DNA from 2 places in the Thermobifida alba genome. Region 1 is predicted to be linked to the other one. Evidence: riboswitches for the same ligand, from Rfam matches in the RefSeq annotation. Region 1 holds a riboswitch; the other holds the start of a gene.
What was found. Region 1 has a riboswitch for thiamine pyrophosphate ahead of thiO (glycine oxidase ThiO). Riboswitches for the same ligand answer to the same signal wherever they lie in the genome.
Positions count from the first base shown of each region.

Region 2: another riboswitch for thiamine pyrophosphate. It lies ahead of tenA (thiaminase II); the one in region 1 lies ahead of thiO (glycine oxidase ThiO).

Region 1 covers NZ_CP051627.1:438,964-442,614, forward strand. The annotation lists gene thiS (sulfur carrier protein ThiS) at 1-113, opposite strand, end outside; gene thiO (glycine oxidase ThiO) at 116-1,285, opposite strand; TPP riboswitch at 1,278-1,388, opposite strand; gene FOF52_RS01985 (Rv2175c family DNA-binding protein) at 1,507-1,866, shown strand; gene thiE (thiamine phosphate synthase) at 1,912-2,568, shown strand; gene FOF52_RS01995 (SDR family oxidoreductase) at 2,684-3,601, opposite strand.
Region 2 covers NZ_CP051627.1:3,709,637-3,713,287, forward strand. The annotation lists gene FOF52_RS16425 (hypothetical protein) at 115-597, shown strand; gene tenA (thiaminase II) at 647-1,348, opposite strand; TPP riboswitch at 1,339-1,444, opposite strand; gene FOF52_RS16435 (pyridoxamine 5'-phosphate oxidase family protein) at 1,512-1,949, opposite strand; gene FOF52_RS16440 (response regulator) at 1,989-2,654, opposite strand; gene FOF52_RS16445 (NAD-dependent succinate-semialdehyde dehydrogenase) at 3,321-3,651, opposite strand, start outside.

The DNA of each region.
Region 1 (3,651 bases):
TCGTTGAGCGCCACCGCCACGCCGGACTCCGCTCTGGTCAGGGAGCGCACCACGTCGGCGACGGTGGTGTCCGGAGCAAGCTGGCGCGTCTCGCCGTTGATGATCGCGTTCACGGTCATTCGATCCCTTCCGATGATGAGGGGGTGGGGAGGGGGCGGTCCGCCGCGAGGTGGCTCGCGTACTCGGGCAGCCGCCCGGTGCTCAGGGCCTCGGCCATGACGTCCCCGGTCGCCGGGGTGAACAGCACCCCGTGCCGGAAGTGTCCGACGGCCAGGTGCAGTCCGCGCAGGCGGGTGGGCCCCAGCAGGGGTTCGTTGTCGGGGGAGCCGGGGCGCAGGCCCACGCAGGTCTCGTGGATCGCCAGTTCGGTGATCCCGGGAAGCAGTTCGCGGGCGTCGCGCAGGAGCTCCCAGACCCCTCCGACGGTCAGCCGGGTGTCGAAGCCCATCTCCTCCTGGGTCGCGCCCAGGACCACCTCGCTGTCGGTGCGCGGCACCAGGTACACGGGAAAGCCCCGGACCAGGCCGCGCACCGTGCGGGTCACGATCGGCTCGACCCCCGTGGGGACGCGCAGCCGCAGCAGCTGTCCCTTGACCGGGCGCAGCGGGGGGACCACCCCGTCGGGCAGTCCGTCGATCAGGGAGGTCCACACGCCCGCGGCGAGCACCACCTGGCCCGCCTCCACGACGTCGCCGCGGTCCAGGACCACGCCGCGCACGGAGTCGCCCTCGACCACCACCCGGACGACGCGGTCGGGCACGAACACCACGCCGCGCGCGGCGGCGGCCGACCGCAGCGCCGAGGCGAGGCGGCGCGGGTCCACCGAGTGGTCGTCGGGGGCCAGGAAGCCGCCGCGCACCGAGGGGGCCAGCATCGGCTCCAGGCGGCGGCACTCGCGTGAGGTGAGCCGTTCGGTCCGGATGCCGAGATCGGCCCGCAGCTTCTCCAGTTCGGAGAGGACGGCCAGGTCGTCGGGGTCGAAGGCCACCTGCAGGGTGCCCTTGGTGCGGTAACCGGGGTCCACACCGGTGTCCTCGGCGAGGTCGGCGACGAAGTCGGGATAGCGGCTGAGGGAGCGCAGCCCGAAGCGCATCAGCGACTCCTCGCCGAACACCGCCTCCGTCGCGGGGGTCAGCATGCCTGCGGCCACCCCGGACGCGGCGCCCGACTCATCCGCGGCGACCACGGTCACCCGCATGCCGAGGCGGGCCGCGCGCCACGCGGTGACCAGGCCGATCAGTCCACCCCCGACGACGAGTACGTCGGGGAACGAGCGCAGGTCCACGGCGCTCCACTCCCTTCGCCGGTATGACCCGGATCAGGTTCTGCGGTCGGAAGCCGCCAGCCTCCCTCTCAGCCGGTTCCGTCCGGCTCCCGCGGGTTTCGCTTTCGTTCGCATTCTAGGTCGCCCAGGTGGTACGGGGGTAAAGGCCCGATGTGTACGCCTACAGCGATCACGGCCGGAGAGGGGAGGTGCCCGGGCGCCGGATGTGCGAGATTGGAACCGTGACACCGATCGACCGCGACATCGATGCGCTCGTGGGCGAGTGGCTCACCCTCCGGGAAGCCGCCGCCGCGCTCAACGTCAGCCCCAACCGGGTCAGGCAGATGATCCGCGACCACAGACTCCTGGGCGTCACCCGCGCGGGAGAGGTCTCGGTCCCGGCCGCGTTCATCGTCGACGGCACCACCCCCAAGGGCCTGCGGGGCGCGCTCACCCTGCTGGCCGACAGCGGCTTCACCCCGGAGGAGGCGCTGCGCTGGATGTTCACCGCCGACGACAGCCTGCCGGGCACCCCCATCGAGGCGATCCGCGCCAACCGCGGCACCGAGGTGCACCGCCGCGCCCAGGCGATGCTGCTCTGAGGCCCGGCCCGGCCCGGCGGTCCGGCGGCGGCTAGGGTGGGGGGCGTGGACGAGACCCTGCGCAAGCGGCTTGAGGCCGCCCGGCTGTACCTGTGCACCGACGCCCGTGCCGACCGCGGCGACCTCGCCGAGTTCCTCGACGCGGCGCTGGCCGGGGGCGTCGACATCGTGCAGCTGCGCGACAAGACCCTGGAGGCGCGCGAGGAGCTCGCCGCGCTGGAGACGGTGCGCGAGGCCTGCGAGCGCCACGGGGCGCTGCTGGCGGTCAACGACCGCGCCGACATCGCCCACGCCGTCGGGGCCGACGTGCTCCACCTGGGCCAGCGCGACCTGCCCGTGCCGTACGCCCGCGCGATCCTCGGCGACCGTCCGCTGATCGGCCGCTCCACCAGCACGGCGGAGCTGTCCGCGGCGGCCGACCGCGAGGAGGGCGTCGACTACTTCTGCATCGGCCCGGCGTGGGCCACGCCCACCAAGCCGGGCCGTCCCGCCGCGGGCCTCGGCGAGGTGGCGCGGGTCGCCGCGCTCGGCCCCGCCCGGCCCTGGTTCGCCATCGGCGGCATCGACCTGGACAACCTCGACGAGGTGCTGGCGGCCGGGGCCCGCCGGGTCGTGGTGGTGCGCGCCATCACCCGGGCCGAGGACCCGCGGGCGGCGGCGGCGGAGTTCCGGCGCCGCCTGGCCGAGGCCGCGGCGGACTGAGCGCCCGGGCGACGCGGCCGCGCGCGGCGGCCGGACCGGTCGGACCCCGCTCCCGCGGCCCGCACCGGCGCGGGGCTTCGGGTGCCGCCTCCTCCGCGCGGAGGAGGCCGTCCGGTCACGGCGCCGTCGCCGCTTTGCCGGAGTCGCCGAACAGCGGCGCGTGCGACAGCGCGCTGGGGTTCTTGCGCAGGTAGCCCTCCAGGGACCGGGCCGGGTGGCCGGTCAGCCTCGGGACGGTCGTGCTGACGGTGTCCAGCTCCCCGGCGGCGACGGCCGCGCACGCGCCCACCCGCTCGGCCACCTCCCGCGCGCTCAGGCCCCGGGAGTTCAGGAAGTCGACCGCCTCCTCGGGGGTCTGCGGGACGTAGACGACGGTGCGCCCGGTGAGCGTGGACAGGCGGGTGGCGGTCCACCCCAGCGACACCGCCTCCGGGCCGGTCACGGCGTAGACCCGGTTCACGTGCCCCTCGGGGGCGCGCAGCACGGCGGCGGCCACGTCGGCGACGTCGTCCCGCGACACCCAGGCCACCCGGCCGTCCCCGGCCGGGCCGCGGATCGTGCCGTCCTCGCCGATCCACCCCGGCAGCAGGTCCAGGTACAGGCTGGGCCGCAGGAAGGTGTAGGCCGCCCCGGTGGAGCGGATGTACGCTTCGGCGGCGTGGTGCTCACGGCCCAGCACGCACGTCGCCGCGGCGCCCGCGTTGAGGAACGACAGGTAGACGATGTGGCGCACGCCCTCGGCGAGGGCCGCGTCCACCACGGCGCGGTGCAGCGCCTCCCGTTCGCGCGCGTCGTCGGCGGCGACCAGGAACAGCACGTCCGAGCCCCGGACGGCGCGTCCGAAGGCGGCGGGGTCCTCGTAGGCGGCCAGGGCCGCGCTCGACTTCGGCAGTTCGGGGGCGCGGTTGAGGTCACGGACGACCAGCCGTTGCGCGAGACCCAGCCGTGCCAGCCGGGCGGCCACTCTGCCGCCGACGGCGCCGGTCGCTCCGGTCGTCGCGATGATACGTTCCGCTGTCAGATCCTCACCCATGTTCCTTATCTTCGGCAAACAGCCCCGCGCGTGCACTGACCGGCGCGCCG
Region 2 (3,651 bases), 1.6 Mb from region 1:
AACCGCTCGGCTGACGTGTCGGCACGCCGGAGTCGCACCCCACACCCGCCGACTCCCGTCCCGGCCGCACATCTCGTGTTCCTTCCCCGAACACCGACTCAGTGAGGAGAACCCATGTTCGACACCATCCGCGCCACCGTGAAGACCGTCGTCCTCTCCCTGGGCGCCGCAGGGCTGGTCGCCCTGGGCGGCGGCGTCGCCTTCGCCGCCGTGCCGACCGCCGAGAACCTCACCGGACCGCTCGGCGGGCTCGGCATCAGCCTGCCCGGTGAGGCAGCGCCCGCGGACTCGCTGCCGGGCGACCTGGTCGACGACCGGATCGTCCCGATGAGGGCCCCCGTCACCGAGGGCGAGGAGAAGCCGACCGTCTCCGGTGACCTGACCGTGCTGCCCGAGGGCAAGGACACCGCGCAGGTGCTGCTCGACGAGATCGAACGCCGGTCCGCGGTCCACCAGGAGAGGGCCGGGTCGCTGCTCGGCGGCGCCGCGCCCGACGTCGTGCCGCAGCGTGACGCCGCCGACCCCGCCGAGACGCTGGGCCTGTCCACCGAGGGCCTGCTCGGCAAGGGGCTGCTGGGCGAGGGCCTGTCGCTGTAGCCCGCCGCACCGGCGGCCGGTCCGCGCGGACCGGCCGCCGGTGCCCGGGTCAGGAACCGTTCGGCGGAGTCCAGTCCTCCAGGGACCACGCCATCTCCCAGAACCGGACCTCGTGGTGGCAGCTGGCCACGAACGCCCGCTCCATCCGCTCCCGTTCGGCGGGCCCCGCCTCGGCGGCCGCCCGGTCCAGCAGCGAACGCGTCCAGGCGAGCTTGTCCGTCTCGTACCGTCCCGCGTAGAAGTCCCACCAGCCGTGGAAGGGGTGGTCGGCGGCCAGCGGCGCCTCCTCGGTGAACCGCGCCGCGGCCCAGAGGTAGGTCCACGGGCACGGCAGCAGCGCGGCCAGCAGCACACCGAGGGTGTCGCGGCCCGCCGCCATCATGTGGTCGACGTACGCCTGCGCGCTGGGCGCCAGGTGGTCGACCTGCGCTTCCTCGTAGGAGACGCCCGCGTACTCGCACAGCGCCTCGTGCGCGTGGCTCTCCGCGCCGAGGATCACCGAAGCGCCGTCGTGGAAGAACCGCATCCACTCCCGGTCCGGGGAGAGCGCCAGCCCCAGGCCGTAGCAGCGGACGTAGGCGGTCAGGTACTGGTGGTCCTGACCGACGTAGTGCAGCACCTGTTCCCTGGCGAGGCTGCCCTCGCGCAGGCCCTTGAGGAAGGGATGCTGGTAGAAGGCCTCGAACAGGTCCGCGTGCCGACGCCCAAGGTCGGCGGTGAAACCGGTCTCACCGGCGGCAACAGGAAGCACGCCCACCGTTCCTCCGCTCGTGCTAACGAGATCAGGTTCAACGGGTTCGGGCCCCGGCCCGTCTCAGTCCCGCATGGGACACCCCGCGTGGTTACGCCAGTCACTCTAGCCCTCACCGCGGGGAGGGGGAACGGAGGGTCTCGCGGAGGAGGAGAGACAGAGGTCAGGGCCTCCGGGGAATGCGGCGCCCGGTGACGATGTCGGTCATGATGCGGATGAAGTGCGAGCGGGGCCCCGGCGCCCAGGAACGCAGCGGCAGCGCCTCCAGCACCGCCCGCTCCTCGGGGTCGTCGACCGCGTGGCCGATCCCGACCACCATCACCGACCAGCCGGTGCGCGTCGCCACGTCGTAGTCGTCCACCTCGAACGCGACCACCGTGTCCCGAGTGGCCTGCGCGAGTTTGGACTCCGGCGAGGTGCGGACGACGATGTCCGTCCCCAGCATGGTGAAGTTGACGGGTTGGACCGCGGGAAGCGCCTGGTCAGTGAAGACGATACGGCCGATCGGAGCCTCGGCCAGCAGCCGCAGGCACTCCTCCCGGGTGAGCACTTCCAACCCGGCCGTGTCGGTGGCGGCCGCGCCACGCCCATCCACGTTCATGCGCCCTCCTCCTGAACGTCTCGGCCCTCCCGGAGGGAGTCAGATCTGGTTCTTCGCCCGCAACTGCGCGACGAGCACCGCCGCCTGGGTACGGCGTTTCAGGTCGAGCTTCCCCAGCAGGCTGGAGACGTAGTTCTTCACGGTCTTCTCCGCCAGGAAGAGCCGCTCCCCGATCTGCCGGTTGGTCAGCCCCTCCCCGATCAGGTCGAGGATCTGCCGTTCCTGCGGGGTGAGCGCGGCCAGCGGGTCGGGCCTGCCGCCGTTCTGCCGCAGCCGGTCCAGCATGCGCCCGGTGCTGCGCGGGTCGAGCAGCGAACCGCCCGCCGCGACCGTACGCACCGCCCCCACCAGATCGGAGCCGTGGATCTGCTTGAGCACGTATCCGGAGGCGCCCGCCATGACCGCCTCGAAGAGCGCGTCGTCGTCGGCGAAGGAGGTCAGCATCAGGCAGGCGATCTCGGGGTGGGCGGACCTGACCTCCCGGCACACCTCGACCCCGGAACCGTCGGGCAGCCGCACGTCGAGCACCGCCACGTCCGGTTTCACCGCGGAGATGCGGCTGAGCGCCTGCTCCGCGGTACCGGCCTCGCCGACCACCGTCAGGTCGTCCTCGTCCTCAAGGAGCGAGGCGACCCCCCGGCGCACCACCTCGTGGTCGTCGACCAGAAACACCCTGATCGGGTCAGGCGTGTCCGCCCGCGGCATGCTGCCTCCCTGGTTTCCTCGTCTCTCTTCGACCGTAACGGCCGAGCCCCGGGGAGGCCGCGCCGAACGGCTCGATTAGTCCCGCCAAAGGTCCCGAACCGGGGCGCCGCCGCGGTCCGGTCCGGGTGGGGCCCGCGGGACCGGCGGGGTCCCGGAGAAAAATCTGCCGTGTGGGGAATCCTCGGAGGCCCCCGTCCGTTGCACAAGGCGTGGGTCGGTGCGGTAGCAAGTGTCCCCCGGGCTCCAACCACAGCCTTCGCGGAATACCGCGCCCGCACACCACCTCGGTGGTGGCCGCGGGCGGTCTCCGGAGCCGCGTTGCGCAATCCGCCGTGAGGCGACCGCCGTACCGGCCCACACCGTCAACCCCCGGCGGGTCCCTCCGGGACCGCGGAGCAGAGCCTCCGGTCGGGGAATGACCCCCACGACGGCCCTGTTGTACAGTGGGGCGTGGGTCGGTGCGGTAGCAAGTGTCCCCCGGGCTCCAACCACAGCCTTCGCGGAATACCGCGCCCGCACACCACTCCGGTGGTGGCCGCGGGCGGTCTCCGGAGCCGCGTTGCGCAATCCGCCGTGAGGCGACCGCCGTACCGCTCCACAGACGTCGAAGGCCCCGCCGGGTTCCGCCCGGCGGGGCCTTCTCCGTTCCGGCGCCCCGCGGCCGGCTCAGAACCCGGCGATGCCGACGTACTTGGTCTCCAGGTACTCGTCGATGCCGACACTGCCGCCCTCGCGGCCCAGCCCGGACTGCTTGACCCCGCCGAACGGGGCCGCCGGGTTGGACACGATGCCCTGGTTGAGGCCGACCATGCCGGTCTCCAACCCCTCCGACATGCGCAGCGCACGCCCCAGATCCCGCGTGAACACGTAGCTGACCAGACCGAACTCGGTGTTGTTGGCTTCGGCGAGCGCTTCCTGTTCGGTGTCGAAGGGAATGACCGGCGCCACCGGGCCGAAGATCTCGGTGCGGGACACCTCGCTGTCCTTGGGCACGTCG